DNA from 3 places in the Exiguobacterium alkaliphilum genome. Region 3 is predicted to be linked to each of the others. Evidence: riboswitches for the same ligand, from Rfam matches in the RefSeq annotation. Region 3 holds a riboswitch; each other region holds the start of a gene.

The links. A riboswitch is a leader RNA that binds a small molecule or an ion and turns the genes downstream of it on or off. The one in region 3 is predicted to bind thiamine pyrophosphate.
Region 1: it holds a riboswitch for thiamine pyrophosphate, as region 3 does, so the genes downstream of both, thiT (energy-coupled thiamine transporter ThiT) here and thiW (energy coupling factor transporter S component ThiW) in region 3, are expected to answer to the same signal.
Region 2: it holds a riboswitch for thiamine pyrophosphate, as region 3 does, so the genes downstream of both, KB235_RS08700 (YkoF family thiamine/hydroxymethylpyrimidine-binding protein) here and thiW (energy coupling factor transporter S component ThiW) in region 3, are expected to answer to the same signal.

The regions. Positions count from the first base shown of each region.
Region 1 covers NZ_CP073101.1:2,134,912-2,140,733, reverse strand. Annotated here, with positions in the region: gene rlmN (dual-specificity RNA methyltransferase RlmN) at 1-264, shown strand, start outside; gene KB235_RS11075 (Stp1/IreP family PP2C-type Ser/Thr phosphatase) at 273-1,007, shown strand; gene pknB (Stk1 family PASTA domain-containing Ser/Thr kinase) at 1,013-2,956, shown strand; gene rsgA (ribosome small subunit-dependent GTPase A) at 3,003-3,887, shown strand; gene rpe (ribulose-phosphate 3-epimerase) at 3,892-4,548, shown strand; TPP riboswitch at 4,568-4,667, shown strand; gene thiT (energy-coupled thiamine transporter ThiT) at 4,743-5,315, shown strand; gene KB235_RS11050 (thiamine diphosphokinase) at 5,315-5,822, shown strand, end outside.
Region 2 covers NZ_CP073101.1:1,683,288-1,689,109, forward strand. Annotated here, with positions in the region: gene rlmN (dual-specificity RNA methyltransferase RlmN) at 1-552, shown strand, start outside; gene KB235_RS08685 (SMP-30/gluconolactonase/LRE family protein) at 698-1,579, shown strand; gene KB235_RS08690 (hypothetical protein) at 1,592-1,855, shown strand; gene KB235_RS08695 (GTP-binding protein) at 1,961-3,154, shown strand; TPP riboswitch at 3,217-3,317, shown strand; gene KB235_RS08700 (YkoF family thiamine/hydroxymethylpyrimidine-binding protein) at 3,396-3,989, shown strand; gene KB235_RS08705 (ECF transporter S component) at 3,982-4,557, shown strand; gene KB235_RS08710 (ABC transporter ATP-binding protein) at 4,550-5,822, shown strand, end outside.
Region 3 covers NZ_CP073101.1:494,908-500,729, reverse strand. Annotated here, with positions in the region: gene KB235_RS02700 (ribonuclease FAU-1 family protein) at 1-394, opposite strand, end outside; gene KB235_RS02695 (hypothetical protein) at 595-1,356, shown strand; gene KB235_RS02690 (hypothetical protein) at 1,395-1,721, shown strand; TPP riboswitch at 1,746-1,844, shown strand; gene thiW (energy coupling factor transporter S component ThiW) at 1,907-2,392, shown strand; gene KB235_RS02680 (hypothetical protein) at 2,469-2,732, shown strand; gene KB235_RS02675 (GNAT family N-acetyltransferase) at 2,727-3,206, opposite strand; gene KB235_RS02670 (VOC family protein) at 3,300-3,698, shown strand; gene KB235_RS02665 (LTA synthase family protein) at 3,792-5,609, shown strand; gene KB235_RS02660 (VOC family protein) at 5,626-5,822, opposite strand, start outside.

The DNA of each region.
Region 1 (5,822 bases), 1.3 Mb from region 3:
TTTGGTGGCGTCAACGACACGGAAGAGCACGCGCATCAACTCGCCGACTTGTTGAAAGGCGTCAAATGTCACGTCAACTTGATTCCGGTCAACCACGTACTGGAGCGTGACTACGTCCGCACACCGCGTAAACAAATTTTTGCCTTTGAAAAAGTGCTCAAAGATCGAAAAGTGAACGTGACGATTCGTCGCGAACAAGGTTCGGATATCGATGCCGCTTGTGGGCAGCTTCGAGCGAAGGAGCGCGAACAAGAAACGAGGTAATGGGAAAGATGGAATTAGCCTATCGAACCGACCGTGGGCAAGTGAGGACGCAAAACGAGGATGCCGTTCTGATTTTAGGGGACGAGCACGCCGGAATCGCCCTCGTTGCCGACGGGATGGGCGGGCATGAAGCCGGGGAAGTCGCGAGTGAACTCGTCATCGAACAGTTCCGACGCGCTTTCCCGACGCTTCCGGCCACGCCGATGGAAATGGAGCAGTGGTTCCGCGACAACGTGGAACTAGCCAATGAACAAGTGCTCGCCTTTTCAAAACAGTCGAACCTCGTCATGATGGGGACGACGATTGCCGGGGTGTGCTGGCACGATGAGACGATCGTCATCGTTCACGTCGGGGACAGCCGCGTCTACGCGTTACGCGACGGGGCGCTGCATCAGTTGACCGAAGACCATTCTTACGTCAACGTCTTGAAACAGCTCGGTGAACTGACCGAGGAAGAGATGCGGGTCCATCCGAAACGGAATATCATCACGCGCGCGATTGGTTCGAACGAGCACGTCGAACCTGATTTACAAGTATTTGCCGAACCTGAATTCGACACAATCTTAATCTGTACGGACGGGTTGACGAATCACTTGACGGATGAAGATATTTTGCTCGTGCTCGAACGTCCGATTTCTGCTGACGTCAAAGCCGATCAATTGATCAATCAAGCCAACCGCTTGGGCGGAAGCGACAACATTACCGTCGCTATCGTCCAATTTACAGATAGAAAGAGAGGATGAATCCGATGCGAAGCGGAGAACGAATTAACGATCGTTATCGGATCGAACAGCAAATCGGCAGCGGGGGTATGGCAAATGTCTATCGGGCCCACGATGAGATTTTGAACCGTACTGTCGCCATCAAAGTGTTACGATCTGAATTCTCGCATAACGAACAGTTTATCCGACGGTTCGAACGAGAAGCCCACGCGGCAACTAGCCTCAACCATCCGAACATCGTCGCCATCTATGACGTCGGGGATGAGCAAGACATCTATTATATCGTCATGGAACATGTCGATGGGATGACGCTCAAACAATACTTGCAAGAAGAATACATATCTGTCGAAGAGGCGTTACGCATCATGGGACAGATTTGTGATGCAATTGACCACGCCCATGCGAACCGAATCATCCATCGCGACATCAAACCGCAAAACATGATGATCGACCAAAACGGGAACGTGAAAGTGACGGACTTCGGCATCGCCGTCGCCATGTCGAACGCGACGCTCACGCATACGATGTCGGTGCTCGGCTCGGTCCATTACTTCTCACCAGAGCAGGCACGTGGAAAGTTCGCCGACGAGAAATCGGATATTTATTCGCTCGGTGCCGTGTTGTACGAACTCGTGACCGGACGTGTTCCGTTCATCGGAGAGACACCGGTCGCCGTCGCACTTCAGCATCTGCAAGACGACCCGATTCGACCGATGGACTTGAACCCGAAGATTCCGCAAGCGCTCGAGAACTGTATCATGCAGGCGCTCGCGAAATCGCCTGGCGCACGACACACGTCGGTCGCCTCATTCAAGAAAGACTGCATGACTTCACTCGATCCGGCGCGCGCGAACGAGCCGAAACGAGTGAATGCGGAACAAGATGCGTTCGACCAGACGCTCGTCATGGCACCGGTCGTCGCGGAAGAGACGACGCCACCGAGCGAGCAGCCGTCGAAACCGGTCGCACCGGTCGAACCGAAACCGGACGCCAAGAAGCCGAAGAAACGCAAATGGTGGCTCTGGTTATTGCTCGCGCTGTTACTCATCGGCGGTGGAATCGGGGCGTACGTCGTCGCAGACGAGATGTCACGGTCCGTCGTACCTGACGTCGTCGGAATGACTGAAGACGAGGCGACGACAGAACTCGAGGCTTCGGGCTTCGTCGTCGATGTGACGGAACGGGCTAGTGACAACATCGAAGCTGGTAACGTCATTTCACAAAATCCACCGGCCGGACGGAAGCCAAAACGCGGTACGACGGTCACGCTCGTCGTCTCGGCAGGGAAAGAGACGGTCCGGATGCCGGACGTCGAAGGGTTGTCCCAGTCGGCGGCAGAGCGAACGTTGAAAGACTTGGACTTCACGGATATCGACATCCAAAAAGAAGCTTCGGAGACGGTCGATAACGGAGATGTCATCTCACAATCGCTCGCTCCGGGCGAAGAAGTCGTCCCGTCAGAAGTGACGGTCACGCTCGTCGTGTCGACGGGCAGCAATAAAATCGAACTTGCCAACTTGGCCGGTTACACGTTCGAAGAAGCGACGACGTACGCCGAACAAAACAACTTGAAAATCGTCAAGCGTGACGAGTATTCGACGAGCGTACCTTCGAACCAAATCATCCGCCAGCTGCCGACAGCAGGCACGGCCGTTGACCCAGGTACGGAATTGACGGTCATCGTCTCGCTCGGTGTCGAACCGACGGATGCGTCCATCGAACGAGAAGTGAGCGTAGAGATCGAACCACCGGCAGATGGCGAGACGCCTGATCCCGTCGAGGTCGTCATTCGGACGGTCGATGCGCGTGGCGAGATTGAAGTGCTCCGTGATAAGATAACGGAGACGACGACATACTCCTATACGCTCGTCATCGCGCCTGACGAAGTCGGGACGGCGACGATTGAAGTCGATGGGGAAGTCGTTCGGACCGACTCGGTCACGTACGCCCAAGCGAAGGATGCACAATAACAAAGAGGTGGCGTGCGCGTCACCTCTTTTTCTAGGAGGAAACAGGATGAAAGGAACGATCATTCGCCTACAAGGCGGTTTTTACGATGTCATGACAGAAACAAAGCAAGAGATTCGCTGTCGTGCACGCGGAAATTTCCGTAATCGCAACATCTCGCCGGTCGTCGGAGACGATGTTGAGATTCAAGATCAAAAAGACGGGACCGGCTACATTTTAGCCGTCGACGAGCGGTCGAACCACCTCGTCCGACCACCGATCGCCAATATCGATCAAGCGTTCTTACTGTTCTCGGTGAAGGAACCGGCGTTCTCGTATCACTTGCTCGATCGTTTTCTCGTCTTGATTGAATCGAAACAGATTCATCCGATCATCGTGTTGACGAAGATGGACCTGCTGAATGAGGATGAGATGGAAGCAATTGAACAGGCGGCTTCGCTCTATCGGTCGATTGGCTATGACGTCATCGAGACGTCGACAGAGAAAGGGTCTGGGGTCGAGGCGATACGGGACTTGTTCGAGGCGAAGACAAGTGTATTTGCGGGCCAGACCGGTGTCGGGAAGAGTTCACTGTTGAACGCCGTCGCGCCAGATCTTGAGCTTGCGACCGGGAAAATCTCGAAGTCGCTCGGCCGCGGGAAGCATACGACGCGTCATGTCACGCTGATTCAACTCGGCGGTGGTCTCGTCGCCGACACGCCTGGCTTCTCAAGCCTCGAGTTCCCACAAGAGCTCGAAGCGGAAGAGTTGCGTTGGTGCTTCCCCGAGTTCGTCGAACGACATGACGACTGCAAGTTCCGGGGCTGTGCCCACGTGAACGAGCCGGGCTGTGCCGTCAAGGCGGGCGTCGAATCGGGCGAAATCGCTTCCACTCGTTACGACAACTATGTTACGTTTATGGAAGAGATTAACGATAGACAACGGAGGTACTGAACTGATGATTAAAATTGCACCATCGATTTTAGCGGCGGACTTCGCCAACCTAGAAGCAGAAGTGAAAGCGGTCGAGACGGCCGGGGCCGATTATATCCATTTTGACGTCATGGACGGACAGTTCGTCCCGAACATCTCGATTGGCTTGCCTGTCCTTTCGAGCTTACGTCAAAAGACCGACATGGTATTGGACGTCCACTTGATGATTGACCAGCCGGAACGGTTCGTCGATGATTTCATTAAAGCGGGAGCGGACATCGTCACGATCCACGTCGAGGCGACGAATCACGTACATCGCGTCTTGCAACAAATCAAGGCGGCCGGGGCGAAAAGTGGGGTCGTCTTGAACCCGCATACGCCAATCAGTACGATTGAGCATGTCGTCCAAGACGTCGACATGGTGCTTCTTATGACCGTGAACCCGGGCTTTGGGGGGCAGGCGTTCATCGAGTCGGTCGTTCCGAAAATCGCGGCACTCCGCGAGATGCGTCAAGCACGTGGGCTCGACTTTGAAATCGAGATTGATGGCGGCGTGAACGCGACGACGGCGAAACTGTGCATCGACGCAGGGGCTGACGTCCTCGTTGCGGGCTCGGCGATTTACAACGAACCGGACTATAAAGCAGCAATCGATGGCATTCGCAACGCATCTCGTGTATAATCGAGGATAGAACAACAAATATTGTCGCAAGGGGTGTCACATCTGTGGCTGAGAGGCATGCGCTAACCCTTTGAACCTGTTCCGTTCACACGGACGTAGGGATGTGGCGAAAATGCACGTTGCGAATCCAAGCAGCATGGCGTTTACGTCATGCTGCTTTTTGTCGTTCTTTACGATAAAGGGGGAAATGGAAAATGAAACAAAAATTAACACTACAGGCGCTGATTGAGATTTCACTCTTCTCGGCGCTCGCCTTGATCTTTGATTTGCTCATGCCGTATCGGATGCCGCAAGGTGGGTCGATCACACTCGTCATGTTGCCGATTTTCGTGATGGCGTATCGCCATGGATTAAAAGGCGGTCTCGCGACCGGCGCGCTCGTCGGGACGCTCCAACTGCTGTTCGGCGCCTACATCTTCACGCCGGTCCAATTTTTAGTCGACTACACGTTCGCGTATGGCCTCGTCGGGATGGCGGGCGTCTTCGCCGGACAAGTGAAACGGGCCGCCAAAGACGGTTCGAAAAAGACGCTCGTCCTCTATTTGGTGCTCGGGGCGCTCCTCGGTTCGCTCCTCCGTTACGCCGCGCACGTCCTGTCGGGAATCGTCTTCTTCGCCCAATATGCGGAAGGGCCGGTCGTCGCCTATTCGCTCGGCTATAACATGACGTATATGCTCCCGTCCTTCTTGATTGCGACGATTGTGCTCGTGCTCTTGTTCACGACGGCGCCGCGCTTCGCGACGCTCGCCACGCGGGACGTCCGCTAATGCGTGTCTTGATTGTGGCGGCTAGTCCGTCACCCGTTCCGTCTCTTCCCGACGACGTCGATTACGTCATCGCCGTCGACGGGGGTTACGCGACGCTCCTCGCCCAAGGGATTGAACCGAACCTCGTCGTCGGCGACTTCGATTCGTTCACGGGAGTCGTACCGGATGAGGCGTTACGCTATCCGTCTGAAAAAGACGTGACCGACCTCGAGATCGCCCTCGAGGCGGCACGCGGGCATGGGGCTGACGAGATGCTCGTCTACGGAGCGCTCGGAGGCAGGCTCGACATGACGCTCGGGAACATCGGGTTGCTCGAGGCTTACCCGGAGATGTGTCTTTATGCCGACGGCCAAATCGTCTCTCTCGCACGGGAGGGCCGACACGCGCTTGCGCGGCGTGACGACCATTATTTGTCGCTCATTCCATGGAAGCGGGCGAACGTCACGATCCGTGGCGTCAAATACCCGCTCGACCGTCACGACGTCGTCAGCCACGAGGCGTTGACGA
Region 2 (5,822 bases), 1.2 Mb from region 3:
TTAGTCGATTTCCTTCGTGTCGTCAAAGACGAGCGCGGTCTCGCCATCGCGCCGCGGAAAATCAACGTCTCGACGAGTGGGCTCGCCGATAAGATTTACAAGTTCGCCGACCTCGATTTGCGCATCAACTTGGCGCTATCGCTTCACGCGCCGAACGACGCGCTCCGGACACAGATCATGAAGATCAACCGGGCGTTCCCGCTCGACAAGCTCATGCCGGCCATCCGCTATTATGTCGAGAAGACGAACAAGCGAATCACGTTCGAGTACATTCTTCTCTCGAAAGTGAACGACTTGCCGGAACATGCCGAAGAGCTCGCCGACTTGATCGCGGACATCAAAGACAAGTCGTACGTCAACTTGATTCCATACAACCCGGTCAACGAGCATATCCAATATGAGCGCAGTACGTCGGAGGACATCATGGCGTTTTACGACATTTTGAAGAAACGTGGCGTCAACACGGGTGTCCGTCTCGAACATGGGACCGACATCGATGCGGCCTGCGGACAGCTCCGCAGCAAGCATATGAACGTGGAAGGTGCCAAATAAGTCGATTCTCCCGCTAACCTCAGCGGGAGTTTTTTTGTTGACGTCCGGACGCAGGACAGGATAAACAATTTTCAGAAATAGGACTAGAGACGTCCGGTCTAGGGAATAGTCTTTTGACATCACAGGAGAGAGTGGAGGCTATTTTATGGAGAACGTGAACGCGACATGTTGGATTCGAGTCAGAAATACGCTTGGGGAAGGGCCGTGTTGGGACGCTGAGTTGAAGCGATTCTACTGGGTCGACATAGAAGGGCACACGCTCTGGTGGTACGATGAGAAAGAAGATGAGCTCTCTTCAGCCGATATGGGCCAACAGATCGGCTTCGCCGTTCCGAAAGTGACGGACGGTGTCATCGTCGGATTGAAGGACGGTATCTATGAATGGGACGAGTCCTCAAAACAACTCGACAAGCTCGTCGAACTCGATGATGCGGACGGCGTGCTTCGATTCAACGACGGCAAGGCCGACCCGTATGGACGAATCTTTGCGGGAACGCTCCATTTGGAAGACGAGGAGAATGAGGCCACACTCTATCGGTTGGACCGCGACGGCACGACCGAAGAGATGCTCACAGGTCTGACCTTATCAAACGGTTTGACGTGGTCACCGGACCACAAATGGTTTTATCACATCGACACGCCGACCGAGACGGTTCGACGTTATCCATACGACTTGTCGTCCGGTACGTTTGGGGAAGGGGAGGTCGTCGTCGAATTTAAGGATGAGGACGGCTTCCCTGACGGCATGACCTCGGACGAAGAGGGTCATTTATGGATCGCCCACTTCGCCGGCGGTCGCGTCTCGCGCTGGAACCCCGAGACGGGCGAGAAAGTGCTCGAAGTCATGGTGCCGGCGCCGAACGTGACGTCATGCTGTTTCATCGGGGACGACTTGAAGCAACTCGCCATCACGACCGCGCGTGAAGGGATGGATGACGAGGCGCTCGAAACGTATCCGGATGCCGGGTCGGTGTTTAAAATCGATACGGAAGTGAAAGGGATGCCACTTTATCGTTTCGGACGTTAAGGAGGGAGAATCATGGTGAAACGCATGCTCGTTCGCGTAGGAATCGGTCTCGCGCTCGCGGCGGTGGCGCGAGTCGGGGTGAAGAAGTACCTCGACGACCGCGAGACGAACGATCATTCTTACCTCGAACCGAAATGGGACGAGACGCCGAGCGTCGACGCGGACAAAGATGAGGATGAGGTCGGCTTGACGCAGCTCGATTCGATTTATCGGGCCGAGTGGCAGGCGAACGCTTATCCACGCTCAGAGGCGGAACGGAAAGCACTCGAAGAATAGCCATGCCTGAAACACGCTCCTTGCGAGCGTGTTTTTTTGTTGACAAGATGGTCAATCCCGTTCATTATCTAAAAAGTAATGATTACTATTTGGGGGCTGTTAATGATGAAACGAATTCCAATCACCGTGTTGTCAGGCTATCTTGGGAGCGGCAAGACGACGTTAATGAACCATATTTTAAACAATCGCACCGGCAAGAAGTATGCCGTCATCGTCAATGATATGAGCGAATTGAATATCGATGAGCGTTTAATCGAACAAAGTGGATTTTCGCGGACCGATGAGAAGCTAGTCGAGCTGTCGAACGGTTGCATCTGTTGCACGCTCCGTGAAGACCTCCTCGAGGCGGTCCAAGAGCTCACGAACGACCGTGAGCTCGATGGGATCATCATCGAGTCGTCCGGCATCTCGGAACCGATTCCCGTCGCGCAGACGTTCACGTACGCCGATGATGCGCTCGGTATCGATTTGACGAGCCGTGTCTACATCGATGCGATGGTGACCGTCGTCGACGCTTACCGGTTCTTGAAAGATTTCAATTCCGGCGAGTCGCTCCATGAGCGGAAACAGGCGATCGATGAGACGGACGTCCGCGAAGTCGTCGACCTGCTCGTCGACCAGGTCGAGTTCGCCGATATCATCGTCCTGAACAAGGCAGACCGGGTATCCGAGACCGAGCTGAACGAGATGGCAGGTTTATTGAAGACGCTCAACCCGTCAGCAAAACTGTTGACGTCGGTCCATTCGAACGTCGATTTGACGGAACTGCTAGACGTCAACCTGTTCGATTTCGAGCAGGCGATGCATTCGGCCGGCTGGATCCAAGAGCTTGAGGCGGAAGAACACACGCCGGAGACCGAGAAATACGGCATCAGCTCGTTCGTCTATCGTCGGCGTCGCCCGTTCCACCCGGAGCGGCTCCACGCGTGGATTGAGCAGTTCCCAGAGGAAGTCGTCCGGGCGAAAGGGTTCCTTTGGATCGCCTCGCGCAACGACATCGCCTGCTTGTTCTCCCAGGCCGGATACGCCTCGACGCTCGAGCATGCCGGACGCTGGCTCGCGACGCTCCCGGAAGAGGAGCGGCGCTTGATGTTCGCGGCAGAACCGGAGCTCGCCGACGACTACATCGAACCGTACGGCGACCGCCAGACCGAGCTCGTCTTGATCGGGCAACGGATGGACCGCGCGACCGTCGAATCAGCGCTCGACGCCTGCTTGTTGACAGATGCCGAGATGGCGCTCGACTGGGCGACGCTCAAAGACACGCTCCCAGGGAACGGTGTCGTCACTTTCTCATAAACCGTTTACAAATCGAGAACGGTCGTCTATACTGTTCCTTGCATGACCAAACCGCATACATTGGACTACACTAGGGGTGCTTCGGCTGAGATGTGAGCATGGCTCCAATCCCTTATGACTCGATCCGGGTAATACCGGCGTGAGGAAGTGTGGCACTTTTTCTGATGGATTTTATTGGACGAGTGGCCGCATTCTCATGGATGCGGCTTTTTTGTGCATATAGAAAAAGGGGGAATACAACATGAACAACCAATGTGGAACGAGCCCGATCGTCGGGTTCCGCTTTACACTGAGCCCGATGACGTCCGATTTCGTCAGCGTCATCAAAGGGGCATTGAACGAGACGGACTTACAGAACGTCTGGCGTCACACCGACGACGTCTCGACGGTCATCCGGGGACGCAGTGAGCATGTGTTCGATGTGGCCAAAGCCGTCTTGTCGCATGCGACGAAGACAGGGACGCACGTCTCGATGAGCGGGACGTTCTCGGTCGGTTGCCCGGGTGACACGATGGGGGACAACTTGCTCGACGTGACGAGCGAGCCGGCGAACGGTAAGGTCGCGACCCAATACGTCTCCTCCCAGTTCGCACTTTATCCGCTCGGGGACCTGAATTATATGGACATCATCTATGAAGAGATCGATTTCGCGAAAGCGCGGGGCGTGTTCAACGAGTCGATGCATTACGCCTCCGGCATCCACGGCGACATCGAGCCGGTGTTCTCGTTTTATGAGGCGACGTTCGACCGGGTACGGGCGAAGATGAGCCACGTCGTCATGACGGTGACGTTCAGTGTGAACAGTCCGTCACATGAGGGACGACACGATGCTTAAATCGTGGAAGTTAAAAGAGATCGTCTTATTGTCAATTTTATCGGTCGTCTTCGCCGTCGTCTATTTGGCATTCGTCCACATCGGCAACTTGTGGGCCGGCCTGATTGGACCGATCGCCTATGAATGGATTTTCGGGATTTGGTTCATCGTCTCGATTATCGCGGCGTATATCATCCGAAAGCCCGGTGCGGCCTTTTTGTCTGAAGTGCTCGCGGCGACGATTGAGATGATGATCGGGAACGCCATCGGGCCACGCATCATTCTCGTCGGGATCATTCAAGGGCTCGGGGCCGAGGCGGCATTCGCCGTGACCGGCTACAAACGATACGACCTGTGGGTGCTCATGCTCGCCGGGTTCGGTGCGGCCGTGACGAGTTTCGCATATACATACGTCATGGGAGGCCTCGCAGCGCTCAGCCCGACGTACGTGGCGACGATGTTCGCCCTGCGCGCGACGAGCGGCATGCTCATCGCAGGTCTCGGTGGCAAAATCTTGAGTGACTTGTTGCTCAGGACGGGGGCGCTCGAAGGTTATGCACTCGCAAGGCAAGGACGCGTCCATGGTTGAGGCGGAGCAGTTGACGTTTCGTTATCCTGGCAAGTCGAAAGACGTGTTGGCAGACGTCACGCTCACGCTCCGGGATGGACGGACGCTCATCAGCGGGGCGAGCGGGTCGGGGAAATCGACACTGTTCGCCATGATGAACCGGCTCTATCCGGACAACTGTGACGGCATCGTGACCGGAAGGCTCGACTTGTTCGACCGGCCGTATGACACGTACGCGGCCGGCGAGGTGAATCGTCGGGTCGGCACCGTGTTCCAAGACCCCGACAGTCAGTTCGTCATGCAGACGGTCGAGGAAGAGCTGATCTTTACGCTCGAAAACTTTCACGTCCCCCGCGAGGAGATGATGGGGCGCGTCGAGATGATGTTACGGACGTTGCGGCTCGACAATTATCGACATCGCCACATCCATGACTTGTCTGGTGGCGAGAAGCAGCAAATCGCCGTCGCCTGTGCACTGATTGGCCGTCCGGAATGGCTCCTCCTTGATGAACCGCTCGCCCATCTCGACCCGGAGACCGCGGCTCGGTTCGTCCGTTGGCTCGACGGCGTCGCCCGTAGCGTCAACGTCGTCGTCATCGAACATCGCCCGTACGTGTGGGGCGATTTCTTCGACCGGCAAGTCGAACTTATGGAGGGGCGAATCGTCTACGATGGACCGTTCGAGATGCGCCCCGACTATACGTTCGCACCGATTACGAGCGAAAAAGGGGAACACAACTTATTTCACATACCGAATTTAAAACGAAAAGAATTCGAACTCGCAGCGAGTGACTTGACCGTCGCCGAGGGAGAGGTCGTCGCCATCCTCGGTCGTAACGGGAGCGGCAAATCGACATGGCTCAGGAGTCTCGCCCGGAACCATCGCGACGTCGGGCTCGTCCCGCAATCGCCGGCACACCTGTTCGTCACGAGCGAGGTGGCGCACGAGCTCGCGTACGGACACGATCACCCGATTGAAGACGTGTTGACGCGGCTCGGTCTCGAGCGATTACATGACGCCCATCCGCTCTCGCTCAGTCACGGACAAAAGCGCCGACTCGCGATTGGCGTGATGTTGCTCTCTGGGAAACGACTCATCGCGTTCGATGAACCGACCGCCGGACAAGACGAGGCGTCGCTCGGTGCGCTTTATGACTTGATGGAAGAACGGGCACGTGACGGTCAGGCCGTGCTGTTCGTGACGCACGACCTCAACTTCGCCCGGGCTGCGAATACGTATTATTTGATGCACGACGGGAAGTTGAACGGTCCGTATGACGCATCGC
Region 3 (5,822 bases):
CTTCTTCAAACTCGTCCTCGTCTTTCCGGACGACATCCCCGTTCGGGAAGACCAAGATGTCGAGCAACAAGTCGTCCATATAGGGAATTCCGTCCTCATAGCCAATCGCCTCGACGATATCGATGTACCACTGGACGATGTGGCCCGTGTCATTAAACATGACCGTCACTCCGAACGGTTCATTGTCCGGGAAATATTGGAGCCACGCATAGCCGACGTCGGCCACGATGAATTCCTCTCCGTTATGTTGCTTATACTGCGGGGCCCGGACCGCATCGATTTGAAACAAGGCGACCGTCCCTGAGAAATGTTCGTCATGGACGTCCATCTGGGCATAGCGGTGCTCAAGAATCCGCTCCCAGTCCCGTCGATTGGCAAATTTTCGTTTTGGCATCGTAATCGCTCCTTCATAGCTCGTTTGCTTTAACAGTTCGCCAAAATCCGACAGTTCCCTGTTCAGTCGTACAGATTCTGTTCAGTGAACCTGACCGCCTCACGCCTTACTACACCCCCAACGAAAACGTGTATAGGTTCTCATCCGTTTCCATCCATGCTACGCTTCTTCATAATAGGTAAAATTTGTATGATTAAAGGGTGAGCAGCATTACACGTTTATTTATATTCGGGTTGGGCCTACTGTTACTCGCAGGCTGTACCGATCCAATCGAAAAGCCGGTCATTCCAGCGGATTCGAACGAACCTGGGCCAGAAATCATGAGCGAATGGACACGGGAGGACTTCAAGGACGTCTTCGACCAACACGAAGTCGCCGAAAAATTACTTGAAACCCTCGAGGCGAACGGACTCACGCCATTTCGTGAGACGTTCGAACGGGTCGTCATTACTGGTAACGGCATCCACCACACTTATGCAGACGTCTATCCGTTCCAACTCGACGATGGAACGTACGCCACGGTGTATGAAGACGAGGACGGGTGGATTGCGAACGGGACGGAAGCGATTGCGCCGCTCTTTTGGCAAGAAACGTCGTTCTTACAGTTCGTCGAGGAAATCGAGAAACGGAAATATGGGACGAGCGCCCCACCGGAAGACGTCACGTTGACACAAGATGTGTTTCAATCAATCTATAATCGGCATGCCTATACGTCTGCGCTCATCGTCGAGCTCGACGAATGGGGCGTATCAATCGCCCGCGAGCCGCTTGAGGATGTCATTATCGCCGGGGACGGCGTGACCGAAGTTACCGCGGATTTAATCGTCTTTGAAGTCGAGGATGGTTACGCCATCGTCTATGACCGAGACGGTGAAATCTTCAAAGGACCGGAATCGATCGCTCCGCTGTTTTGGAACGAAACGGATTACAACCATCTGCTTGAGAACATTCATACCCGGTGACTTCGGGGTTCATCCCATCTTCTAAAGGAGGACATCCCATGGCTTTCGCCTATTCCTTATATCCATATTCGGTTGATACTATTCTGTATATGTTGCTAGGAGCGACTGCCGTCGTCAGCCTTTGTATCGGCCTACTCGTCAAGCGCGTCTTCCGAAGTCGCATCGGCGCCTACGCTACAACGATGTCGCTCAGTTTTGTCGGGCTCATGCTTTCACTCAATTGGTTCCTGTCGGCGGCTGCCACTGTGTTCATGGGCACAATCCCATGGCTTCTAAACATCGGCTTCTCGTTTCTTTTATACGTTCTTTTCAGTGGCATCGTCTATTTCGTAATCCGGCCACGATTGAAGGAACTGTTGCTGTAACGATATGGTATACTCCATATAATAAACGACCACTAGGGGAGCCTTCGGGCTGAGACGGCAAACGCCGGACCCTTTGAACCTGATCTGGCTCATACCAGCGTAGGGAAGTGGCATGGGATTCGTCTGTTCCACGCCACTTTTCCTTTTGGAGAAGTGGCGTTTTCATTTTGAAAGGAGACTGATCCATGCGTATTCAACAACTCACTTGGATGGCAATGCTCGTCGCCATCGCCATCATCGGCTCACTGTTCATCTCAATTCCGACCGGAGTCGCCCGGGCTTTCCCCATCCAACATATGGTGAACGTCATCGCGGCTGTTACCGTCGGCCCGCTCGGTGCCGTCCTCGTCGCCTTTGTGACCGGACTCGTACGGGTCATGACCGGTACCGGCTCCCTACTCGCGTTCCCTGGCGGCATGATTGGTGCACTTCTCGCCGGAATCTTCTATATGAAGACGAACCGCGTCGCCTTCGCCGCAATCGGTGAAGTGATTGGCACAGGGGTCATCGCCTCGCTCATCGCCGTGCCTTACGCGAAAATCTTGATGGGGTCTGAGTTCGGCGCGTTCTTCTTTTTCCCGGCCTTTCTCGCTTCGAGCGTGACCGGCGCCTTACTCGGCTGGATTGTGCTCGCTCGCGTTAAGCAATTGCGTCCTGCTCTCAAACAATAATTGAGTCGTTTGGCCTCTCCTTTCCATTCAAAACAATGGTAAAATAAGGGTATATCATTCGGAAGGAGTGCCTGGATTGACTCGATTACAGTTAGGGCTGATTGGAGCGACTGCTCTTGTGATCACCGCCCTTTTATTTACGTTAGAGCGTATCGCGGCGTATACGCGTTGGCACGCCTTGGTCGCTACAGGCGTTTGGCCTGAGGAACCGACCGTCATGGATCTGTTGGCGCAAAATTGGTTCATCCCGCTCTTCGGCTTCATCGCCATCATCTGTTTCTTCATGGCCGGGAATTCGGTTAAAGCGACCACAACGAAAACAGGGACGACCGCCTCATGACGGTTGTCCCTGTTTGACGTGATACACCCAAATCGCTTCTCCGTTCCATTCGTCGATGCGGCCGCTATCGACGAATCCACCTCGCTGATAAAACCGCTTCGCCGGTTCATTTGCCGCGTGTAAACTGAGGACAATGTCATCCACGTCGAATCGGTCTTGAATGAAGATGAGTGCCAACTGTAGAAAGCAAGCTCCGAGCCCCTTTCCCTGTTCACGCGCATCCATCATAAAACGGTCGAGCCACACGTAGCGGTCGATTTTGTTCTCCGCCCCAATCATCATGAAGCCAACCGGTCGTTCGTCGAGACAAAGCGCATAGCACTGCCACGCGTATTTGACGTCGACTTCCATCTCGCGAAGCGATTCCGCATTCGTTTCGATGAAGCGGGACTGCTCCGCAGCGACGGTCAAGCCGATGACGGCGTCCCGGTTCGTGTTATCAACCGGTTGAATCGTTAACACTTCCGTATCCATCCTTTCGCCTCCCCGGTATCCTATACGCCCTTTGCCCATGAAAAGTTCCGTTTCCAATATGGATTCGCTAAACTAAAAGAAAGGAGTGATACGATGAAACAAATCCACCATCTCTGCATCCAAACGCCCGACTATGAGGCGTCCAAACGATTCTATGAAGCGCTTGGATTCGAACTCGTTCAGGAATCGCCTGACTTTCATACACGGGCGTTCAATAGCTGGCTCAAGCTCAGCGACTTTTATATCGAGCTCCAGACGGCAAAAGTCGACGAGACGTTGACCCCCTATTCGAAACACGTGGCCGGCCCTGTCCATTTCGCTCTGTACGTAGACGACCTCGAAACAGAAGTGCGACGGCTCGAGGCGCTCGATGTACCGTTCTTACCGAAACAGGGCGGCAACATCTACTTCGTCGTCGACGGCTATTTAAGCAAATTAAAAGCCCCGGAAGGCACGATCATCGAACTTCGGGACTCGTTTTTAATCAAGTGAGGCGACGCGCCTCACTTTTTTTGTACACCGTGATGTTTTTGGCCACTTGAAAACAGGAACACTTAACCAACTTGGTTTTCTTGGAGGCAACGCATGAAATATCTCGATTATTGGACTTACTTGATTCTCTCGCTCCTCAAGCTCTATTTATTCAGCGTGCTGACGACGAGTGCATTCACATTCCACTTCTTCCTCGTCAACGTCGGCATGATCCTCATGATGACGAGCTGGGCATTACTCGTTCGACCGAACGTTCGCAGATGGATCCTCCTCGCCTCGCTATTTTTACATAGCACCTTGCTCATCTCGGACGCTTGGTATTACCGCTATTTCGGAAACGTCTTGTCGGTCGCGCTCTTGTCAGATGCCGGCCAGATGGGTGACGTCGGCGGTGGATTCTTGACGTTGATTCAGGCGACCGATTTCCTCTTTTTCGCCGACTTACTCGTTTTTGGGGCAATCGTGATGTATCGAAAACGGCACCCCGTTCGAGAGACGAGAGGACTTCGTGCGGCTGGTCTCGGTTTGTTAGCCGGACTTATGCTGTATAGCGTTCCGCTTATTGTCAATTATCCACCGGACGACCGGACGGCCATCTCGAACATGCGTGAGTACTATAAATACGGATTTTGGGGTTATCACGGCTTAGACGCCGCGCGTGGCCTCCGTGACGGGGCTGGACTCGGGACGGCGGTGACCGACGTCGACCAATCCAACGTCGCCGCCTTGTCTTCCGCGACCGTGAGCGCCTCGTCCGACACGAACGTCATCGTCGTCCAACTCGAGTCGTTTCAAGCGTCTGTGATTGGCCAAGTCATCAACGGTCAAGACGTGACACCGAGTTTGAACGCGCTCCGCGACGAGATGCTTTATTTCCCGAACGTCTATCACCAGACACATGAGGGCCGGACGTCGGATGCGGAGTTCACCGTCAACACGTCGCTCTACCCGGTCAAGTCGGGATCTGTCTACACCCAGTACGCCGACCACACGTTCGACGCCTTGCCTAAACGATTGAAAGCAGCCGGTTACGACACGGCGGCGATGCATGCGTTTGATAAGACGTTCTGGAATCGGGATAACTTTTACGACAATATCGGCTTCAATCACTTCTTCTCCGCAGAGGACTACCCAGACGGTGAGGTGATCGGCATGGCGCTCAACGACCAAGACTTCTTGACGGAGTCCGTCCGTTTCATGGAGACGCTCGAGCAGCCATTCTATTCGTTCGTCGTCGCCTTGACGAGCCATACGCCGTATGACATCCCGGACCGTGAGAAACGGCTCGACTTGTCCGGCTATGACGACCCGCTCCTCCAAAACTATTATCACACCGTCCACTATGTCGATACGGCCGTCGGGTTGATGGTCGACACGTTGAAGACGAACGGCATGTGGGACGACACGCTCGTCGTGTTTTACGGCGACCACGACAACGGGTTGACCGCCCCCGGCGACGAGATGGCCGAGAAAGAAGGGGCCATGTCCGTCACCGAGGTCTTTACGCTCGACCGGGCAGTACCGCTCTATATCAAACCGGCCGGGCTCGCGCGTGGCGAGGTGATGCAAGCGAGCGGCGGTCAACTCGACTTCGCCCCGACCATCCTCGAGTTGCTCGGGATGACGCCCGGCTATATGCTCGGAAGTTCGCTTCTCGATGACGAGCCCAACTTGACCGTGTTCCGAAACGGCTCGTTCCGTTACGACGATGTCTACTTCGACCCGGATTTGACGAAGCCGTTCGGGGCCGGCACGTGTTATGCAATCGATTCAGGAGACCCGCTCCCGTTCGACGCCTGCGCGCCGTATATTGACGAAGCGGCCGACCAGTTACGCCTTTCCGACATCATCGTCGAAAAAGACGCCTTATCCGCCCTTACACAAACCGACAAACAAGCCGCCCCGGACTAATCGGGACGGCTTGTTTTTAGTAGACTTTCCGGAGCGTCGCCACATCGATCTTTTTCATCGGCAAAAACGCCTCGGTCACGCGCGCCAACTGCTCCTTTGTTCCGGTCATCAACATCTCTTCCATCTCCCACGGCACGATTTGCCAGGAGACGCCATAGCGGTCCTTAAGCCAGCCGCACTGTTCCGCTTCCGGGACGGCCGACAGCTTCTCCC